3 regions of the Pantoea sp. GABEPS69 genome follow, and region 3 is predicted to be linked to each of the others. Evidence: predicted binding sites of a transcription regulator. Region 3 holds the regulator's gene; each other region holds the start of a gene.
What was found. Region 3 encodes PurR, which represses purine synthesis genes. Its sites were predicted from a motif close to CANGCAAACGTTTGCNTG; they were not measured.
Positions count from the first base shown of each region.

Region 1: pyrC (dihydroorotase) is a predicted target of PurR. The motif match lies at 5,886-5,903, and genes of this name have one in related genera.
Region 2: PVE98_RS07225 (NCS2 family permease) is a predicted target of PurR. The motif match lies at 3,647-3,664, and genes of this name have one in related genera.

Region 1 is NZ_CP118618.1:2,527,583-2,534,862, reverse strand. Features, by position in the region: gene PVE98_RS12465 (Kdo(2)-lipid IV(A) acyltransferase) at 83-1,006, opposite strand; gene PVE98_RS12460 (hypothetical protein) at 1,017-1,196, opposite strand; gene PVE98_RS12455 (rhodanese-related sulfurtransferase) at 1,247-2,305, shown strand; gene solA (N-methyl-L-tryptophan oxidase) at 2,348-3,466, opposite strand; gene bssS (biofilm formation regulator BssS) at 3,564-3,821, opposite strand; gene PVE98_RS12440 (hypothetical protein) at 3,855-4,067, shown strand; gene PVE98_RS12435 (hypothetical protein) at 4,043-4,312, opposite strand; gene dinI (DNA damage-inducible protein I) at 4,458-4,703, opposite strand; gene pyrC (dihydroorotase) at 4,773-5,819, opposite strand; gene PVE98_RS12420 (lipoprotein) at 6,166-6,729, opposite strand; gene grxB (glutaredoxin 2) at 6,840-7,280, opposite strand, start outside.
Region 2 is NZ_CP118618.1:1,519,551-1,526,830, reverse strand. Features, by position in the region: gene PVE98_RS07235 (AMP nucleosidase) at 1-1,062, shown strand, start outside; gene PVE98_RS07230 (hypothetical protein) at 1,139-1,780, opposite strand; gene PVE98_RS07225 (NCS2 family permease) at 2,178-3,476, opposite strand; gene PVE98_RS07220 (response regulator) at 3,906-4,640, shown strand; gene PVE98_RS07215 (ABC transporter substrate-binding protein) at 4,663-5,601, opposite strand; gene PVE98_RS07210 (ABC transporter permease subunit) at 5,671-6,651, opposite strand; gene PVE98_RS07205 (sugar ABC transporter ATP-binding protein) at 6,665-7,280, opposite strand, start outside.
Region 3 is NZ_CP118618.1:2,207,917-2,215,196, forward strand. Features, by position in the region: gene PVE98_RS10850 (C40 family peptidase) at 1-712, shown strand, start outside; gene PVE98_RS10855 (YnhF family membrane protein) at 759-848, opposite strand; gene purR (HTH-type transcriptional repressor PurR) at 1,134-2,159, shown strand; gene punR (DNA-binding transcriptional activator PunR) at 2,156-3,061, opposite strand; gene punC (purine nucleoside transporter PunC) at 3,182-4,384, shown strand; gene cfa (cyclopropane fatty acyl phospholipid synthase) at 4,693-5,841, shown strand; gene PVE98_RS10880 (riboflavin synthase subunit alpha) at 5,885-6,523, opposite strand; gene PVE98_RS10885 (MATE family efflux transporter) at 6,717-7,280, shown strand, end outside.

The DNA.
Region 1 (7,280 bases), 320 kb from region 3:
GTTTGAAGTGGCGCACGGTTTTAAGCGTAAGCGAAGATGATGCTTACGGCCGGCGGACGACAGCGCGTCCGCCGGAAGGAGATCAGTAGCGAGAAGGTTCGCCTTCGGGACGGGTTTTGAAGCGACGGTGCAGCCACATATATTGCTCCGGAGCCAGCAGAACGCCTTCTTCCACCACTTTATTCATTTGCGCGGCGGTGGCGACATCGCTGTCGAGCGGGATCCGATCGCTGACGTCGGGCAGGATCAGCATCTGATAGCCGCGGCCGTGCGGCAGGCGGCGCGGAACAAAGGGAATGACGTGCGGCTTGCCGCTGCGGATCAGCAGATAGGTACCTACGGTCGTGGCAGCTTTTTCTACCGCGAAGAAAGGCACGAACACGCTGCTGCGCGGGCCATAATCATGGTCGGGCGCGTACCAGATAATATCGCCGTTTTTCAGCGCGCGGATCATGCCTTTCAGATCTTTGCGGTCGAGCATGCCTTTGTTGGAGCGCATCCGGCCCCAGGTCTGCAGCCAGTCGATCAGTTTGTTGTCATTAGGGCGATAAACGCCGATGCCGGGGTTATAGATGCCGAAAATACGCGCGCCCAGCTCCAGCGTCAGGAAATGCATGCCGATCAGCAGCACACCGCGCTGCTCATCTTTCGCTTTTTGTATATGCTCAAGGCCGGATACATCAAACCACTTCTTGATGCGCCAGTCGGGCCAGAACCACGCCATGCCGGTTTCAATCAGCCCCATGCCTACCGACTCGAAGTTATGCTTTACCATCGCTTCACGTTCGCTGGTCGGCATCTCGGGAAAGCAGAGCTCCAGATTGCGTCGGGCGATGGCGACGCGGCGTTTCAGAAAGCGTATCGCAATACGCCCTAATCCGCAGCCCAGCATATAGAGCAGCGGGTAGGGCAGCAGCACCAGCAGATAAAGAAAGGCGATGCCCAGCCAGGTCAGCCAGTAACGGGGATGAAGGAGTTCTCGGGAAAATTGCGGCAGTTGAGTCATATGAAAAAGCTTATCCTGCGTAATGCGCCTGATGGCGCCAATATCTCGTTGATTTTCCCCTATTGTGCCAGCTTTTCTTCTGCGCTGAAATAAATGCAGGGCGATTGCGCATTCGGCCATTTGAAAAGAAGCGCGCCTGCAGGGGGAATAAAAAGCGATCCAGATCAATTTTCTTTGCATCCTGGCCCATTGCTGTATCATGTGCCGCGCAAATTTTTATCCCAAACAGGAACGAACACCATGCCAGTGTTACATAACCTTGTTAACAATAAAGAGCTGAAGGCGCGCATGCTGGCGGAGACCGAACCGCGCACGACCGTCTCGTTCTACAAATATTTTCACATCTCCGATCCCAAAGCCTTTCGCGACGCGCTCTATCTTGGCCTGACCGGACTCAAGGTCTTTGGCCGCGTCTACGTGGCCAAAGAGGGGATCAACGCGCAGATCAGCGTCCCCGCCAGCCTCTATGAGAAGATGAAAGAGTATCTGTATGGCTTCGATCCGGCGCTGAACAATCTGCGCATGAATATCGCGCTCGACGACGACGGCAAATCTTTCTGGGTGCTGCGCCTGAAGGTGCGCGACCGCATCGTGGCGGACGGCATTGAAGATGAAAGCTTCGACGCCAGCGACGTCGGCACCTATCTGAAAGCGGCGGAAGTCAACGCGATGCTGGACGATCCCGACGCGGTGTTCGTCGATATGCGCAACCACTACGAATATGAAGTGGGCCGTTTCGATAATGCGATGGAGATCCCGGCCGACACCTTCCGCGATCAGCTGCCGATGGCGGTTGAGATGCTGCAGGAGCAGAAAGATAAAAAGATCGTGATGTACTGCACCGGCGGCATTCGCTGCGAGAAAGCGAGCGCCTGGATGCGTCATAACGGTTTCGACGACGTTTACCATATCGAAGGCGGCATTATTGAGTACGCGCGCCGCGCGCGCGAGCAGGGTTTGCCGGTGCGCTTTAAGGGTAAAAACTTTGTCTTCGACGAGCGCATGGGCGAGCGCATCTCCGATGATGTGCTGTCACAGTGCCATCAGTGCGGCGCGCCGTGCGATACGCACACCAACTGCGTTAACGACGGCTGTCATCTGCTGTTTATTCAGTGCCCGAGCTGCGCCGAGAAGTTCCACAACTGCTGCAGCCCGCTCTGTATGGAAGAGTCGCAGCTGTCGCCGGAAGAGCAGCGCGCGCGCCGCGCCGGTCGTGAAAACGGCAATAAGATTTTCAATAAGTCGCGCGGTCGTCTGACTATGGCTATCCCGGCTATCCCGTCGCCGGAGAAAGAGTAACTGCCTGAGCCTGACGCGCGTGCGTCAGGCTTTTTTATCGCTTCAGCGGGTAAAGCGAGCGAGCGAGAAGGGCGTGAGATCAAACGAAAAGGGTTTATCGAGCGCGAACTCCGTCGCCAGCTCCCCCAGCACGCTGGCGAACTTGAATCCATGTCCGCTCAGGCCGGTGATAATCAGACGATTCGGCTCGTCCGGCAGAGTATCGATAATAAAGTCTTCATCCGGACTGATGTCATAGCTGCAGGCTTCGCCGTGCAGACAGACCCCCACGCCAGGCAGAAATTTACGCAGAAACGCAAAGGCGTCGCTGCCGTCTTCGGCAAAGCTGCCGAAGGGTTTGCGATCTTCCGGCTGGCTCATCGGCTGGCCGCCGTCGTGACGTCCCACCTTCAGCGCGTTGTTATCCGCCGGAAAGCCGTAAAAGTGGCTGCCGTTTTCCATCTCTACCGTAAAGCCGGGAAACTTATTGTTTTCGCTATAGCGGCCGTCGGCCTGATACCAGGCGAACACTTTGCGCGTCGGCTTAAGCGGTAAATCCGGTACCAGCTTGCCGACCCAGGTACCGGCGCTGATTAGCATCTTGCGCGCGCGGAAGGTGCCGTCTGCCGTTACCACCTGCTGCAGGTCGCCGTCGCGGCCAATTTGCGACACGCCGCAGTTAAACAGCTGCGCGCAGCCCGCCTTCTCGGCAAGGGCGATCCAGCTGCGTACCGCCTGCTCGCACTTCAGGTAGCCCGACTGCGGTTCGAAAACGCCGATATAGCCGTCCGGCACGCTGATCTGCGGCCAGCGCTGGCGCACCTCTTCCGCCTGCAACAGCTCTACGTCCAGCTTCCAGGCCTGCGCGCTGTCGATAACGTTGCGGATGAATTCAGAGTGAATGGGCGCGAGGTTAATAATGCCGCTGCGGTGCATGATGCGTTCGCCAGCCTGCTGTTCCAGCTGGTCCCAGAGGGTCTGTGCGCGCAGCACCAGCGGAACATAGCGTTCGCCTTCGCCGTAGGCGTGACGGATCAGCCGCGTTTCGCCGTGATGCGCGCCCTGGGTATGGGGCGGATGGCTGGAATCGATCATCAGCACCGACAGGCCCGCCTGGGTGGCGTAAAAGCCCGCGGCGGCGCCAACGGACCCGCTGCCCACCACAATCAGATCATAAATCATTGAAGGATAACTCCTGAAAGCCGTAACACGCCCAGCAGCATACCAGAATCAGAAATGAAAAAGGCACCCCTGAGGGTGCCCGTTCATCTGGCGGAGACTAATGTTTGGACTGGTAACGCTCCATTTGCTCGGCCGATTCGATCTTGGCAATGCCAGCTTCAAGAATAGAAATAAATTGCCTTGCCACGTCTGTTGTCAGCCAGTAGGTCGGTCCGACGTCTGCTTCTTCTTCTTTTTGATCCTGCGAGGAGAGCGAATGCAAACGGATCATCATAGCGTCGTAGCTGTCTACGGTACTGATATCCCAGCCCACCAGCGGGTGAGTCTGAATAACGTCTTTATGATTACTGTCCATTATAACCTCCTTATTACTCGTTAAACGAAGTGCATGATGAGGTTCAATGCGGCTTTTTTATCCGATAGCGAGACAATTATAACAGAAAAAGCGTTCTATCCGATTAAAATGTGCGGCGAACAAAAAGTGAGCGAAATATTCGGCGTTAAAAAAGCGATTAAAAAAAATAAAATGCCTGACGCATCAGGCAGTTTTTTTACGCGCTCGCGCACCGGTAAAAATCAGGCCAGAGGGTCAGCCGGCTGAACGCTGTGAGGCTTTTGCAGCGTCAGCGCCAGACGGGCGAAGTGCTGCTGCAGAGGTTCGTCGTGATTCTGATTTTGCGCCTCAAGCGTCAGATGATGCACCAGCAGCTGGGCGGCGCGCTCGTCGAGGCAGAGGGTAAGGCTGGAGAAGGCGCTTTCCAGCACCGTCAGGCGACGTTGCTGATCGGCGATTAGCGCCAGCAGTTCACCGAAGGTCATGGCCTCTTCCGGGTTTTCTGTCATCATTTCATCTCACCTCCTGTTAAGCATAACGAGCGCAAGAATAGGCGATTGATCGATCAGAGTCTAGATGCAGGAAAAAGTTCTGGCGAGGGGAGAGAGTGATAAAAAAGCCGGATGGCGACACCCGGCAAAAACTGCGCAGTGGCGGTTAATCGGTAATGAACCAGTCGTCAGCGCTTTCCCAGGTTTCCTGTAAAATATCGCTGATTCGATCGCGCGTCTCTTTGCCGCCGCCCAGCACGCTGAGCTGGTTCGCGGTGGCATAGCGCACTTTGACGTGGTTCTGGCCGTCGGGAAATTCTTCATCGATACGGCGGGAAAGTTCTGCCGTCAGCGCTTCCATTGCGCCGGACGGAAGCGGGGACGTTTTGGCAACGGTAATTTCAACACGCATAGCAGCCTCCGGATTAGATGCTGTATATATTTACAGTATATTCAGTCCAGAGGCAAGCGAAAGCGCAGATCAGAGTTTCACGCGCCAGTTCAGAGTTTCGCCGGCGAGGAAGGGCACCAGCGCGTGCTCGCCCATGCTGATGCTCTCTTCGACTTTCCAGGGTTCGCGCACCAGCGTCACGGTTCCTTCGTTCAGCGGCAGGCCGTAAAAGCGTGGGCCGTTCTCCGAGCAGAAGGCTTCCAGCTGCGCCAGGGCGTCCAGCTCTTCGAAAACAGTGGCGTAGGCGGGCAGCGACGTCGGCGCGTTGAAAACGCCCGCGCAGCCGCAGCTCGCCTCTTTGAGATGACGCAGGTGCGGCGCGGTGTCGGTGCCGAGGAAGAAGCGCGGATGGCCGCTGGCGACCACCTTGCGCAGCGCTTCCTGATGCACGTTGCGCTTGAGGATCGGCAGGCAGTAGAGGTGCGGCCGCACGCCGCCCACCAGCATATGGTTGCGGTTGAACATCAGATGCTGCGGCGTAATGGTGGCGCCCAGCTTGTCATTGCCCGCCTCGACGTACTGCGCGGCTTCGCGCGTCGTGATGTGCTCGAAGACGACTTTGAGTTCCGGGTATGTTTTGCGCAGCGGCTCCATTACGCTGTCGATAAAGCGCGCCTCGCGATCGAAAATATCGATGTCGGCGTGGGTCACTTCGCCGTGAATCAGCAGCGGCATGCCGATCTTCTGCATGCGCTCCAGCACGCTGCTGATGGCGGCGATATTGGTGACGCCGTGGCTGGAGTTGGTGGTGGCATGTGCCGGGTAGAGTTTCGCAGCGGTAAACACGCCCGCGTTAAAGCCCTGTTCGATCTCATTGGGATCGAGCGAGTCGGTAAGGTAGCAGGTCATCAGCGGGGTGAAGCGATGTTCCGCCGGCAGCGCGGCCAGGATGCGGTCGCGGTAGGCGACGGCGGCAGCGACGCTGGTGACCGGCGGCACCAGGTTGGGCATCACGATGGCACGTCCGTTAACCGCGCTGGTATAGGGCAGGACCGTATTCAGCATCGCGTCGTCGCGCAGGTGAATATGCCAGTCGTCAGGGCGGCGGATAGTAAGTTGCTGAAGGTGTGCAGTCATCAGTGAAGCTCCGGCTAGTCAGGAAACGTAGAGGCGCGTTTTGGCCGGGTACAAAGCATAAGGTGTCGGGCAACCGTTTGCACTTCTTTTCTTGCAGGGAGGGGGAAAAGAACAGCGGGCACGGCGCCAGACCGCAGATGAGCTTACAGCGCAGGTGACATGGACCGAAGAGCAAAGCGTCCCGCGCAAGGGACAAAAACGCCGGGAGCGTTTTTGAACAACGCAGCGCGTTGGCCCGTTAACGGGCGCACCTCAGGGATGAGGTGCGTAGCACGCGGGCCGAGCCGCCAGGGATGGCGCTTTTGCGTCTTTGCTATCGGGCCATGTCACCCACGCCTGCACCTTGTCACTGCGTAAACGGAATTACCAGCTGGCCAGGCTCGACCTGAAGGCCCTTAGCGAATTTCTTCGCCAGCGCCTCGCCTTTGCTGCGATCGACGCTCAATACATAGGCCGGCTTCTGATTGAAGTAGCTTTTCAGCGACTGATTCAGATAAGGGGTCAGGCTTTTCATCACCGCGGCCATCTTCTCCGGCTGCACCTGCGCGTCGACGATCTCCAGATCGCGCAGATAGACGGCGCCCTGCTGCGCGTCAAATACCGGCTGCGCCTTCATCTTCAGCTGCATATCCGCTTCCTGCGGGCCAAACAGCGAAGTAACGTTGATTTTCGCCTTGCCGGTCAGCGTGACGCGGTCCGGCTCCTCGCGGCCAATCTGGCTGTTGAGGTCGGTCAGCAAAATATGGGCGTTCACCAGGCCGGCGACGCCGATATCCTTCTCATAATTGTTGTGCTTCGCCAGCGCCTGATTCACTTCCTGCTCGCTGATGGTGTATTGCGTAAGCTGATTACAGCCGCTAACCAGCACGGCGAAAAACAGGGCCGTCAGCCCCAGAAATGCCTTCTTCATTGTGTCCTCATCCAGATTGATGCTAATGCAGCGCATAGGGTGCCTGAATGCGGATGAGGTGTCATTAAGAAGGCGATGAGAAACGCCGGCGCGCCTCTCATCGAACGGCGTCAGAGGGCGATAGAGGAGAGCAGGTTGACCTGCGTCTGCTTCGCCATATTGTCGCGATAGTCTGCCACGCGGCTCGGCCAGTCGATGCCGGCCACCAGCGTCAGCGAGCGCAGCAGCGGAAAGAGGTGGATATCATCTTCCGACAGCTCGCCGTTGACCGCGTTCGGTTTGACGATCAGCTTATCGAGCTGGCGCAGATCGTCGCCGATCTTTTTGATCAGACCGGGCGCATGGCTCTTCAGCTCGGCGAAATCGCCGATCGCCGCCTCTTTCTTCTGGCGGAAATATTCGCGCGCCTCCGGCGTGGCGAATTCGGCGAAGGCGGCCTCTGCGATGCGCGGCAACAGCAGCTTATTAACGTAGCCGTTGACGCTGCGCAGCCAGTCGCCGATCGCCGGATTGATTTTGCCGTTCAGCAGCGGCTCCCGGTCGCTTTTATC
Region 2 (7,280 bases), 690 kb from region 3:
CTGTCGCTGGACCGCACCATGAGCGCCAGTATCGCGCGCTATTTTCCCACCACCGAGCTGTCGCAGATCGGCGATGAAACCGCCGACGGCCTGTTCAACCCGGACGCGATTTTCCCCCTGTCGCACTTCGATGCGCTGCGCACCGACTTCTCTCTGGCGCGTCTGCGCCACTACACCGGCACCTCGGTAGAGCATTTCCAGCCGTTTGTGCTGTTCACCAACTACACGCGCTATGTGGATGAGTTCGTCCGCTGGGCGACTGAGCAGGTGCGCGATCCCGCCAGCGACTATGACAGCCTGGCCTGCGCGGGCGGCGCGGTGATTACCGCCGATACGGCGGAGAGCGACGCGGCGATGCTGGATCTGGCGTGGAAAAAGCATCAGATGCCGGCCTGGCATCTTACCTCGCCTGGCCGACGCGGCATCACGCTGGTGAATATCGGCGTCGGTCCGTCCAATGCCAAAACCATCTGCGATCACCTGGCGGTGATGCGGCCGCACGCGTGGCTGATGATCGGCCACTGCGGCGGCCTGCGCGAAAGCCAGCGCATCGGCGACTACGTGCTGGCGCACGCCTATCTGCGCGACGACCACGTGCTCGACAGCGTGCTGCCGCCCGACATTCCGGTACCGAGCATCGCGGAGGTGCAGCGCGCGCTCTATGACGCCACTAAAGCGGTGAGCAATATGCCAGGCGAAGAGGTCAAACAGCGACTGCGCACCGGCACCGTGGTGACCACGGACGATCGCAACTGGGAGCTGCGCTACTCCGCCTCAGCGCTGCGCTTTAACCTGAGCCGCGCGGTGGCGGTGGATATGGAGAGCGCCACTATCGCGGCGCAGGGCTATCGGTTCCGCGTCCCTTACGGCACGCTGCTCTGCGTTTCGGACAAGCCGCTGCACGGCGAAATCAAGCTGCCGGGCCAGGCGAACCGTTTTTATGAAGGGGCGATTTCAGAACATTTGCAGATCGGTATTTGCGCGGTAGAGCTGCTGCGCGCCGAAGGGGATAAGCTGCATTCACGCAAACTGCGTACCTTTAACGAGCCGCCGTTCCGTTAACTGAGCAGAGCACGAGACACGCCTCTCGTGCTCTGCCTTAGCAAAATATAGACAATAGGCAACAACGCCCGCTTTGCTACATTTTCAGCCAGAACTCTCTCGCCAGCCAGCCAAGCACGGCTAACACCGCTGGCACCAGCAGCGTCCAGGTCATGCGATCGTTGAGACGGTCAAATCTTTCATCAATGCGTTTAAACTTCTCGTCAATAGAGACAAAGTTCTCGTCTGCACGCTTAGTCCATTCATCTATACGGGCAAACTTCGTGTCAATACGAGCAAACTGTTCAGCAGTCTGCTTCTCAGACCGGGCAAACTGTTCGGCGGTCTGCTTCTCAATCCGGGCAAACTGTTCGGCGGTCTGCTTCTCAATCCGGGCAAACTGCTCGGCGGTCTGCTTCTCAATTCGGGCAAAGCTCGTGTCATGCCGGGCAAACTGTTCAGCGGTCTGCTTCTCAATTCGGGCAAATTGTTCGGCGGTCTGCTTCTCAATTCGGGCAAAGCTCTTGTCATGCCGGGCGAACTGCGCGGCAGTCTGCGTTTCAAGCCGCGCAAATCCCTCAAGCATTTCGCAGCGCAGTTTGAACTGGTCCGTGCGCAACCCTTCCACATCCGCCTTAGTGGCAAAATTTTGCGAGCGTTCGGTCAGCACAGCCAGGTCGGTTTTAATCTGATGCGTATCCTGTTCTAGCCGATCAACACGTTTAGTCAGTCGTTCCATCTTGTTTCCTCCTGGCTGACGAAGAGGGAGTAAAAGCGGAGGCAAATAGCGCGGCTCAGGGTTTAATGAGTGCTCTATGAGGTTCCTTCTCCTTACGACGTTGTTCATTCTGTCGCTAACGCCTGCCCTTGCTGCTGGCAATTTAACCAAATTTCCGTTTACATAACATTCCACGTTCCGCTAATTCGTTGAAAATTAGCCATGGGGTAGCAGAGCAGAGTGGTTTCAAGAGTGGCAGCCTATCTGCAGACAGGCGGCGGTAACAGGTTTTTCGACGCACACTGGAAGCCAGTACGCAAACCGGTTGGAAAGACAAAAAAAAGCGCGGAAGAGAACATTTGTCTTCCGCGCAGAGGGTGAATAAGCCGCACAGTCTGCATCAGCGCGGCGATCGCTATCAGGCGCTGAGCCAGCCCAGCTTGATCACGAACAGTAAAGAGAGGATCACCAGCGCCGCGTTGACCTCTTTCGTGCGGCCGCTCAGCAGCTTCACCACCGTCCAGGTGATAAAGCCGAAGGCGATGCCGTTAGCGATAGAGTAAGTCAGCGGCATGGTCAGCGCGGTAACGGTGACCGGCGCCGCGGTGGTGATGTCTTTCCAGTCGATCTCCGCCAGGCCGGAGGCCATCAGCACCGCGACAAACAGCAGCGCCGGCGCGGTAGCGTAGACCGGCACGCTGCCCGCCAGCGGCGAGAAGAACAGCGCCAGCAGGAACAGAATAGCGACCACGACCGCCGTTAAGCCGGTGCGTCCGCCCGCGCTCACGCCCGCTGCGGATTCCACATAGCTGGTGGTGGTCGAGGTGCCGAGCAGCGCCCCAAACAGCGCCGCGGCGCTATCGGCCACCAGCGCGCGCCCCATTTTCGGGATATTGCCCTGTTCGTCCGCCAGTCCGGCGCGTTTGGTCACCCCCAGCAGCGTGCCGGTGTTGTCGAAGACGTCGACAAACAGGAAGGCGAAAATCACGCTGACCAGGCCGACGTTAAAGGCGCCGGCGATATCGAGCTGCATAAAGGTGGGCGCGATCGACGGCGGCGCGGAGAAAACGCCGGCAAATGGCGACAGGCCAATGCCCATAGAGATAAAGGTAATCAGCAGAATGCCGATCAGCACCGCGCCGGTGACGCGACGCGCTTCCAGCACCACAATCACCACAAAGCCCAGCAGCGCCAGCAGCGGGCCGGGTTTGGTCAGATCGCCCAGCCCGACCAGCGTCGCCGGGTTATCCACCACGATGCCTGCGCCTTCCAGCGCGATTAGCGCCAGGAACAGCCCAATGCCCGCCGCAATGCCGGCGCGCAGCGGCAGCGGAATGCTGGCGATAATCCACTCGCGGATTTTGAAAATCGACAGCGCAAAGAAGATGACCGCCGACAAAAACACCGCGCCCAGCGCGATCTGCCAGGTGTAACCCATATGCAGCACGACGGTATAGGTGAAGAAGGCGTTCAGCCCCATGCCCGGCGCCAGCGCGATCGGGTAGTTGGCGATCAGCCCCATCAGGACCGATCCGATCGCCGCCGCCAGACAGGTGGCGACGAAAACCGCGCCTTTGTCCATCCCCGTAGCGCCCAGAATGCTTGGGTTAACAAACAGGATATAGGCCATCGCCAGGAAGGTGGTGATCCCGGCGATCACTTCGGTGCGGACCGTCGTGTTATGCGCTTTTAGCTTGAACAATTTTTCTAACATCATCATCTCTCAAGAGCGGAGACGGCACGAATGCGCGTTCTCACTTGCCAGTGTGGGTTACATGCTGATTATTGTGGTACCGCACGACGCGCCGCTGCATGCTGACGGCCGCTGTCGTCACGCCCTGAATCTCCATAAGGCCTGAAGTCATAGCAATCGCTATGCCAGCCGCAAACGCAATCGTTTACCTTGTCAGGCCTGGCATTTTCTAAGAGAAATCTGAACCAAAAGAAGGCGCGATTATGGTGCATTGCCCCGCTACCGCGCAATCGTTTTCATCGCCTCCCCTGCGACGCCGGAAAATTCTGCGCCAACGCACGCTTCAGTAAAGCCGATGGCGATATCGCTCACGTTTCCATCGCTTGTCGATGCGGCGTAAAACGCGCCATGTACACTCTTGTTAACCTTTTTTTAACCCCGAGGTCGCGCTGCATGAAGCCCGCCATTCTGGTTGTCGATGATGATAAAGCCGTCTGCGAACTGCTGCAGGATGTGCTGGATGAACAACAGTTTAGCGTTTACTGCTGCCACTACGGCCGCGACGCGCCGGCGCTGCTGGCGCAGCACGGCGACATCGCGCTGGTGATGCTGGATATGATGCTGCCCGATACCAACGGCCTGCTGGTGCTGCAACAGCTCCAGCGTCAGCGCCCGGACCTGCTGGTGATCATGCTGACCGGCATGGGCTCCGAAGCGGAAATGGTGGTCGGACTGGAGATGGGCGCGGATGACTATATCGCCAAGCCTTTTAATCCGCGCGTGGTGGTGGCGAGAGCGCGCGCGGCGCTGCGGCGCGGCGGTCGGCTTATGCAGCCGGCGGCGGCGGAGAGCGGCTGGCGCTTTAACGGCTGGCAGCTGGATGAAGCGCGCTGTCAGCTGCTTAATCCGCAGCACGAATCGGTGCCGCTGACGCAGGGCGAATATGCGCTGCTGCGCGCGCTGGTGCGCCATGCGCGCAAGGTGCTGACGCGCGATCAGCTGCTGGAGCTGACCCACGGCGAAAGCCTCGACGTTTTCGACCGCACCATCGACGTGCTGATTATGCGGCTGCGGCGCAAAATTGAAACCAATCCGCATCAGCCCAGCCTGATCCGCACCATTCGCGGCCTCGGCTATGTCTTTTCCGCCGATGTGGCACGTCCGGAAGCGGTCCGGCTGAGCGCCTGAGGGCGAACAGCCGGGAACGCGGCTATTTCACCGTCCAGCCCTTGTAGCTGCCGACGTTGTTGCGATCAATCAGGGAAACCGGGATCAACACCGGCTTATCCGGCGCCGGTTTGCCCTGCAGAATGTCATAGCCGATCTCGACCGCTTTCGCCGCCATCACCTGCGGATCCTGCGCAGGGGTGGCGACGAAGAGCGAATTCTTGCGCTTCAGCGCCTCTTCGCCGTCGGGCGATCCATCGACGCCGACAATAAAGAACTCGTTGCGCTGCGCCTGTTTCGCCGCCAGATCGGCGCCGATGGCGGTCGGATCGTTAATGGCGAACACCGCGTCCACTTTCGGATTGGCCGACAGCAGGCCGGTCATCACTTCCAGCCCACCTTCACGGCTGCCTTTGGCGTTCTGGTTCCAGGAGAGCAGCTTGATCTCGGGATGGCGTTTCAGCTCGGTCATGCAGCCCTCGACGCGGTTCTGCACGGCGGAAACCGGCGGGCCGTTGATGATCAGCACATTGCCCTTCTCCTTCAGGCGATCGGAGATGTATTTACAGGCCATCTCGCCCGCCTGGGTGTTGTCCGAGGTAATGGTGGCGTTGGCGCCGTCGGCCGCTACGTCGACCGCCACCACCACGATCCCGGCGTCGCGGGCGCGTTTCACCGCTGGCGCAATACCTTTGGAATCGGCGGCGTTCAGGATAATCATGTCGACTTTCGCCGCGATAAAGTTATCAATCTGCGCCACCTGCTGGCCCAGATCGTAGCCGCTGGAGACCAGCGTCACGTTGACTTTGTCCCCCGCCAGCTCGCGCGCTTTCATCTCCGCGCCTTTGGTAATTTGCACGAAAAACGGGTTGGCGAGATCGCCGACGGTGACGCCGATGGATTTGAGATCTTTCGCCTGGGCGAAGGCGCCGCTGAACAGCGTTGCCGCCAGCAGCCCGGTTACGATCGGATTAAAACGCATAGAGCTTCTCCTGCTGTTATTAGAATCGCCAACGGCTGAATGGCGTAGGGTAAAAAAGGGGCGCCGCGCTCAGGAGACGTGGTGCCGGGTGCGATATTTATCGATCAGCACCGCAATAATGATCACCGCGCCTTTGATCACCAGCTGCCAGAAATAGGAGACTCCCATTAGCGTCATGCCGTTATTGAGCGTGGCGATAATCAGCGCGCCGATCAGCGTGCCGGTAATGGTGCCGATGCCGCCGACGAAGCTGGTGCCGCCTAATATCACTGCGGCGATGGCGTCCAGTTCATAGCCGACGCCGAGATTGCCGTTGGCGCTATAGAGGCGCGACGCCGACATCAGCCCGCCTAATCCGGAAAGCAGCCCGCTCATGGCGTAGACGAACACCAGCACCGCGCCGACCTTAATGCCGGTCAGCCGCGCCGCCTGCATATTGCCGCCTACCGCGTAGATATGAACGCCCAGCGTGGTGCGGCGCAGGATAAACCAACAGACGGCGATCACGGCGAAGGCGATCACGATCAGCCAGGGCACCGGGCCGAGATAGCCGTTGCCTATCCACTCGAAGCTGATATCGGAGTTAATCACCGTGGTGCCGTTGGCCAGCAGATAGGCGGCGCCGCGCAGCGCCGTATAGGTGCCGAGGGTGACGATAAAGGGCGGCAGCCCGGCCCAGGCGACCAGAATGCCGTTGAACAGCCCCATCACCAGGCCTGCGCCGAGCGCCATGGGGATGGTCATGCCGGCGAGCATCGGATCGAGCGAGGCGACCATCGCCACCACCGCCGTGGTGCCGAGCATCGAGCCCACCGAGAGGTCGATGCCGCCGGTCAGGATGACAAAGGTCATACCGGCCGCCAGCACGATATTAATCGAGGCCTGGCGGGTAATATTAAGCAGATTGCCCTCGGTGAAGAAGTTCGGCGCGACAAAGCCGAATACCACCACAATCAGCACCAGGATCGGCAAAATGCCGACGGTTTGCAGCATGTCGCCTATCAGCGCCCGCTTAACGGTGGGCGGTTTCGCCCGCGTGGTCTCTGTCATCGATCTCTTCTCCTTATATTTCCTGCGGCGAGGCGCTATGCGCCCCGGTGGCCAGCGTCATAATGTTTTCCTGGCTGATCTGATCTTTACCCAGCTCCCCGGCGATAGCGCCCTCGCGCATCACGTACACCCGATCGCTCATGCCGACCACCTCAGGCAGCTCGCTGGAGATCATCAGGATCGCCACGCCCTGCTGCGCCATCTGATTCATCATGCGGTAGATCTCGCTTTTGGCGCCGACGTCGACGCCGCGCGTCGGCTCATCCAGAATCAGGATGCGCGGCCCAATGGATACCCAGCGCGAAATCAATAGCTTCTGCTGGTTGCCGCCGGAGAGGCCGCCCGCCCGCACCTGCGCATGCGGCACGCGAATGTTGAGTGTGGCGATGGCATCGCCGGCGATCTGCCTGCCTTTGCGCCGGTTAAGCAGCCCGTAGCTGGCGTCGCGCTCCAGCGTCGCCATCACAATGTTCTCCTGCGCCGCCATCTCCAGAAACAGCCCCTGCTCTTTGCGGTTTTCGGTAAGAAATCCGATGCCGCGCGCAATGGCGTCGCGCGGCGAGTGGATAGCGACCTGCTGACCGTCGATCCAGATCTCGCCGCCGCTGGGTTTATGCACGCCAAAAATC
Region 3 (7,280 bases):
CAGCCTGCACAAGGCGGAGAAAAAAAGCGCGCGCGAAGATGAGCGCCGCAAACGGCGACCGGTTAAAACCAGCGCGAAAAAAGCGCGCCCTTCTACTGCGCAAAAACTCAAACTGAAAAAGCAGAAGAAAATTGAAACGGCTAAGCTTTCCCCTTCCGCCGCCGACACCAAAAAAACCCTGAAATCTTCTCGCAAACGCTATGGCCGCCAGCGCTCGCTGAGCACCGTAAAAGCCGCTACTCTCCCGCTGCTGGATAGCGACGGCACGCCCACCATCAAAATGAGCAAGTCCCATCGCCTGCGTTACCAGAAAGCGCGCGAAACGGCGATGACCAAGCTGATGGGTCAGTTGGGCAAGCCTTATCAGTGGGGCGGTACCTCGCCGCATACCGGTTTCGACTGCAGCGGCCTCGTCTGGTACGCCTATAAAGATTTGGTAAAATTCAGAATCCCGCGCACCGCCAACGAAATGTACCACCTGCGCGACGCTGCGCCGGTGAAGCGCGAGTCGCTGGAAAAAGGCGACCTGGTCTTCTTTCGTATCAACGGCCGCGGCACCGCCGACCACGTCGGGGTTTACCTCGGCAACGGCAAATTCATTCAGTCGCCGCGCACCGGAAAAGATATCCAGATTAGCGGGCTCTCGGATGATTACTGGCAGCGTCACTATATCGGCGCGCGCCGGGTAATGACGCCGAAAACCATTCGCTAAACGCGAAAAAAAACCGGGATAATCCCGGTTTTTTTATCGCTGTCTGTTAGTGCATGACGGCGGTAAAGCTAAAGGCCACAATCATCAGCAGCGCCGCGCCGGTGGTCATTAATGCCAGTTTCAAATCGGTGCTCATTTCCTCTCCTTATCCACACAATTATCAGGGTCTTGTGCGATTTTCCCATAGTTGTCGGTAAAAATCTCGTTTTATCCCGCAAGCCTTGTTAGAATCCCCGGCTTTGTTGCGCAACTGACGCAACGCCCGTACCGTTCGTACGCAACAGCCCCTGTTTTGTCCTGCCCAGTGAGTATTTCACCGACAAAAACTGTAGCGAATTAACAGAAAACTCTCTTAGCGGACGCAAACGTTTAACATTATGCTTATCAGTGGGTTATTGATAAGTTCTGGAGTCTCTTTTTAATGGCAACAATTAAAGATGTCGCGAAGCGCGCGGGTGTTTCCACCACCACCGTTTCCCACGTGATCAATAAAACGCGCTTCGTTGCGGAAGAGACGCGCAACGCCGTCTGGCAGGCGATTCAGGAATTACACTATTCGCCCAGCGCCGTGGCGCGCAGCCTGAAGGTCAACCACACTAAAACGCTGGGGCTGCTTGCCACCTCCAGCGAAGCGCCCTATTTTGCGGAAATCATCGAAGCGGTCGAGCACCACTGCTTCGAGCGGGGCTACACCTTAATTCTTGGCAACGCCCACAACGATCTGCAAAAGCAGCGCGCCTATCTGTCGATGATGGCGCAGAAGCGCGTCGACGGCCTGCTGGTGATGTGCTCCGAGTATCCGGACGATCTGCTGAAGATGCTGGAAGAGAACCGCAATATTCCGATGGTGGTCATGGACTGGGGCGAATCGCGCGGCGATTTTACCGACACCGTGCTCGATAACGCTTTCCAGGGCGGCTATCTGGCGGGACGCTATCTGATTGAACGCGGCCATCGCGATATCGGCGCCATTCCCGGCCAGCTGGAGCGCAACACCGGCGGCGGGCGCCATGCGGGCTTTTTGCAAGCGCTGGAGGAAGCAGGCATCGCGGTGCGTCCCGAATGGATCGTACAGGGCGATTTCGAACCGGAATCGGGCTATCAGGCGATGCAGCAGATCCTGCAGCAGAAGCAGCGCCCGACGGCGATCTTTTGCGGCGGTGATATTATGGCGATGGGCGCGATCTGCGCCGCCGACGAGATGGGACTGCGCGTGCCGCAGGATATTTCGGTGATCGGCTATGACAACGTGCGCAACGCGCGCTACTTCACTCCGGCGCTGACCACCGTGCATCAGCCTAAAGCCCAGCTGGGCGAGAAGGCGCTGGAGATGCTGCTCGATCGCATCACCAGCAAACGCGAAGTGTCGCAGACCATCGAAGTGCATCCCACGCTGATTGAGCGCCGCTCGGTCGGCGACGGCCCGTTCCGCGACTACCGCCGTTAATCCTCGCTTAACCACTCCTGATTGAGCGTTTGCGCATCGCCGAGATAGCTGAGCAACCAGCTAAGCGCCGGCGATGCGCGCGCCTCCGACCAGCTCACGCAGCAGTGACTTTCCGGAAAGGGTGCAGGCAGCGTCAGCTCCGCCAGCTCGCCCTTATCCAGCAGCGGACGCGCCAGATGGCCCGGCATCATCGCCACGCATAAGCCATCCAGCACGCACGCCAGCCCCGCCTGCCAGTCCGGCACCACCAGTCGGCGCTGGTTATCCAGCGTCCAGGTCATGCGGCGCGGCAGCGCGCGCGAGGTATCCTCCAGCACCAGCGACGGCCAGACGCGCAGCGCGTCGTCGTCGAGCTGCGGCTGCTGCGTCAGCGGATGGTGGCGCGCCACGACGCAGCGCCAGTTCAGCGCGCCCATATCGCGAAAGGAAAAGCGCCCGCCGACCGGGATCGCCTGGGTGGCGCCGATCGCCACGTCGACGCGTCCGTCGGCCAGCGCGTCCCATACGCCGTTAAACACCTCATAGCTGATGTGCAGCTCCATATCGGGAAAGTGTCGATAGAAGTCGGTCACCAGCTGACGGCTGCGTGGCAGCTTCACGATGCGATCGACCGCGATGCTGAGCTGCCCGCGCCAGCCGTTGGCCAGCTGCTGGCACTGCCTGCGGGTGGCGAGCATTTTTTTGATAACCTCGCGGCCTTCGCGCACGAAATGCTCGCCAGCGGCGGTCAGCGCCACGTCGCGATGCTGCCGTTCAAACAGCGGCACCGCCAGCCATGTTTCCAGCTGGCGCACCGTATAGCTGACGGCAGAGGGCACGCGATGCAGCTCCTGCGCGGCGGCGCTAAAACTGCCGGTGCGCGCCACGGCGTCTACCACTTCAAGCGCATATTCGGACCACATGCTTTTTCCTTTCAAAAATTTTCACAGCACTCTGCAAATATTAACGTTTCACAGCGGCAGGCGCACCCTTTTACACTTTGCCGCGTTTAACCTGCCTGACGAAATATGAGATTAAAAACCATGCTGTCATCAAAAGGATTTATGCCCTACCTCGCTCTGCTCAGCATGCTGGGCTTTCTGGCGACCGATATGTATCTGCCCGCCTTCGGCGCGATGCAGATCAGCTTTAATACCTCGCCCGGCATTATCAGCGCCAGTATGAGCCTGTTCCTGGCGGGTTTCGCCATCGGTCAACTTTTCTGGGGCCCGCTTTCCGACCGCATCGGCCGCAAACCGGTTCTGCTGATGGGGCTGGGACTGTTCGCGCTCGGCTGCGCCGGCATGCTGTGGGTGGAAAATGCGGTGCTGATGCTGGCGCTGCGCTTTATTCAGGCAATCGGCGTCTGCGCTGCGGCGGTGAGCTGGCAGGCGCTGGTGGTGGATCGCTATCCGCGCGCGCGCGCCAATAAGGTGTTCGCCACCATTATGCCGCTGGTGGCGCTTTCGCCCGCGCTGGCGCCGCTGCTCGGCGCCTGGCTGATTAGCCACTTTCACTGGCGTTCGATCTTTCTGGTGCTGACGCTGACCGGCGTGGCGCTGATGCTGGTGACGCTGCGCCTGCCCGCCAGCCGCCCGACGGCAAAAGAGGCGGGCGATCAGCCCGGCTTCTTCTCGCTGCTGCGCTCCGGCGTCTATGGCGGCAACGTATTGATCTATGCCGCCTGCTCCGCCAGCTTTTTCGCCTGGCTGACCGGCTCGCCCTTTATTCTCGCCGATGCGGGCCTGACGCCGGCGGATATTGGCCTGAGCTATATTCCGCAAACTATCGCCTTCCTGCTGGGCGGATTTGGCTGCCGCGCCCTGCTCAACCGCTTTGCCGGCGCGCAGCTGCTCCCCTTGCTGCTGGCACTTTACAGCCTGAGCGTGACGACGCTCTTCGGCGTGGCGCTTACCGGAAGCCACAATCTGATCGCCCTGCTTGCGCCCTTTTGCGGCATGGCGCTGGCGAACGGCGCGATTTACCCGATCGTGGTGTCGAATGCGCTGCTGCCGTTCCCGCACGCCACCGGTAAAGCCGCGGCGCTGCAGAATACCCTGCAGCTCGGTCTTTGCTTCCTTGCCAGTCTGGCGGTCTCCGCAGGTTTACAACAGCCGCTGCTAATGACTACGCTGATTATGGTGACCACTATCGCACTGGCGATGGCGGGCTACGTCTGGCAGCGACGCGCCAGCGCACAAATGGATATTGTCCGCGTTACCACTCCCTGCCAGGATAATCACTAAGGCAACTTTTATAGTTAGCTGCCTAACAATAAGTCGTTGAATACTGACCTGGTTGAGCATATACTCGATCAGGTCAATAAATCTGCAACAAATCAATAACATAATTGTTTTATTATTAGGCGAAGCTTATCGCCCGGATGGTGTCTGCGCGCGCGTTCCCTGCTGCGTCAGACAACGAATTTCAGATCCAATCCTTTGTAAAACGTCGGATATCAGGCGCACGGAGCAATCCGTGACATTTCTCACAGGCCTTGAGAAATTGACTATTCTTTTTCTCAGGTTCAACGCGGACAGGTGATGGAGTAGCTATGAGTTCATCGTTAATAGAAGAAGTGAGCCTTGAAGAAAACCACTGGTATCGCATTGTCCACGAAATGCTGGAAAAAGCGGACATCGAAATCAACGGCAGCCGCCCCTGGGATATTCAGGTTAAACAGCCTGACTTTTTTAAGCGCGTGATTCAGGAAGGCTCACTTGGTCTTGGCGAAGCTTATATGGATGGCTGGTGGGAGTGCGAACGGCTGGATATGTTTTTTCACCGCGTGCTGAAGCATAAGCTGGACCAGCAGTTGCCGCACCACTTCAAAGATACGCTGCGCGTGGCCGCCGCGCGTCTCACCAACTTACAGTCGAAAAAACGCGCATGGATCGTGGGCAAAGAGCATTACGATCTCGGGAACGACCTCTTCTCACTGATGCTCGACCCCTATATGCAATACTCCTGCGCCTACTGGAAAGAGGCCGAGACGCTGGAGCAGGCGCAGGAAGCGAAGCTGGATATGATCTGCCGCAAACTGCAGCTGGAGCCGGGCATGACGCTGCTGGACATCGGCTGCGGCTGGGGCGGGCTGGCAGAGTATGCCGCTCGCCACTACGGCGCGGTGGTGCACGGCGTGACCATCTCGGCAGAGCAGCAGAAGCTGGCGCAGCAGCGCTGCGAAGGACTGGACGTCACTATCCTGCTGCAGGATTATCGCGATCTTAACCAGCAGTTTGATCGTATCGTTTCGGTGGGCATGTTCGAGCACGTCGGCCCGAAAAACTACGCCACCTACTTCGACGTGGTGGACCGCAACCTCAAGCCGGACGGACTGTTCCTGCTGCACACCATCGGCGCGATCCGCACCGATATGAATGTCGATCCCTGGATTGATAAATATATTTTCCCCAACGGCTGTCTGCCGTCGGTGCGTCATATTGCGGACGCCAGCGAGTCTCATTTCATTCTGGAAGACTGGCATAATTTCGGCGCCGATTACGACACCACGCTGATGGCCTGGTACGAGCGCTTCCTGCAGGCGTGGCCGCAGCTGGCCGAAAAGTACGGCGAACGTTTTAAGCGCATGTTCAGTTACTATCTTAATGCCTGCGCCGGCGCCTTTCGCGCCCGCGATATTCAGCTGTGGCAGGTGGTTTTTAGCCGCGGCGTAGAAGGCGGCCTGCGCGTCGCGCGCTAAGCCGATCTGTTGAATAAGGCGCCTGGAGCGCCTTTTTTTATGCTTATTCGACGTCCGGGCGCAGAGCCGCTGCTTCACGCTGCGCCAGCACGCGCTCGACGGTATCGACGATCGCCTGAGTGTGCGGATCGATCTCGATATTGACGCGGTGTCCCAGCTTTTTCGCGCCAAGCGTAGTGCGCTCCAGGGTTTCTGGGATTAAATAGACGCAGAATTTGCTTTTGGTCACTTCGCCCACGGTCAGGCTAATGCCGTCAATACCGACGAAGCCTTTATGCAGAATATATTTCATCTGCGCCGGGTCCTGAATTTTAAACCAGACTTCGCGGTTATTTTCCGACTGGATAATTTTGCAGATTTCTGCAGTGGTCATAATATGGCCAGACATCAGGTGGCCGCCGATCTCATCGCTGAATTTCGCCGCGCGTTCAATATTGACGACGTCGCCTTCCTGCAGGTCGCCTAAATTGGTGACGCGCAGCGTTTCTTTAATCAGATCGAAACTGACGCGGTTGCCTTCAATGGCCGTGACCGTCAGACAGCAGCCGTTATGCGACACCGACGCGCCCAGCGCCAGCCCCGGCAGCAGCTCTTCCGGCAGCTCTGCGACATGGGTGCGAAACAGATCTTTTTCTTCAATGGACACAATCTTTGCGGTGCCCTGCACAATTCCGGTAAACATAGTTTTGGCCTCTGCGAAGTTTGCTCTAGCTTACCACAGCTTAGCGCGCGGATATTATTTCCGCGTCGCGTCCGCTTTACAGCCGCAATATAACGCACAGCGTGACAAAACTTGGTGAATCCTGTTAATGCCGCTACACTAACCGCGCATTTCTCCGGGATCACTCCCCTTTTCTTTTTTAACAGGTGTTAACGTGCAGAAGTATTTAACAGAAGCGCGTCAATTGCTTGCCCTTGCGATTCCGGTCATCCTTGCTCAGGTGGCGCAGACCGCAATGGGATTTGTAGATACCATCATGGCCGGCGCGGTTAGCGCCACGGATATGGCCGCCGTCGCAGTCGGCACCTCTATCTGGCTTCCGGCCATTTTATTCGGCCATGGTCTTCTGCTTGCATTGACGCCAACCGTTGCGCAACTCAACGGCTCCGGCCGCCGCGAACGTATCGCTGAACAGGTTCGCCAGGCCTACTGGCTGGCCTTCTTCGTCGCCATTCTGATTATGGCGGTGCTGTGGAACGCCGGTTACGTGATTCGCGCCATGCAGGATATCGACGAACAGCTGGCGCTGAAGGCGGAAGGCTATCTTCATGCCCTGCTATGGGGCGCGCCCGGCTATCTCTTTTTCCAGGTGATGCGCAACCAGTGCGAAGGCCTGTCGAAAACCAAACCCGGCATGGTGATGGGCTTTATCGGCCTGCTGGTCAATATCCCGCTCAACTGGATCTTTATCTACGGCCACTTCGGCATGCCGGCGCTG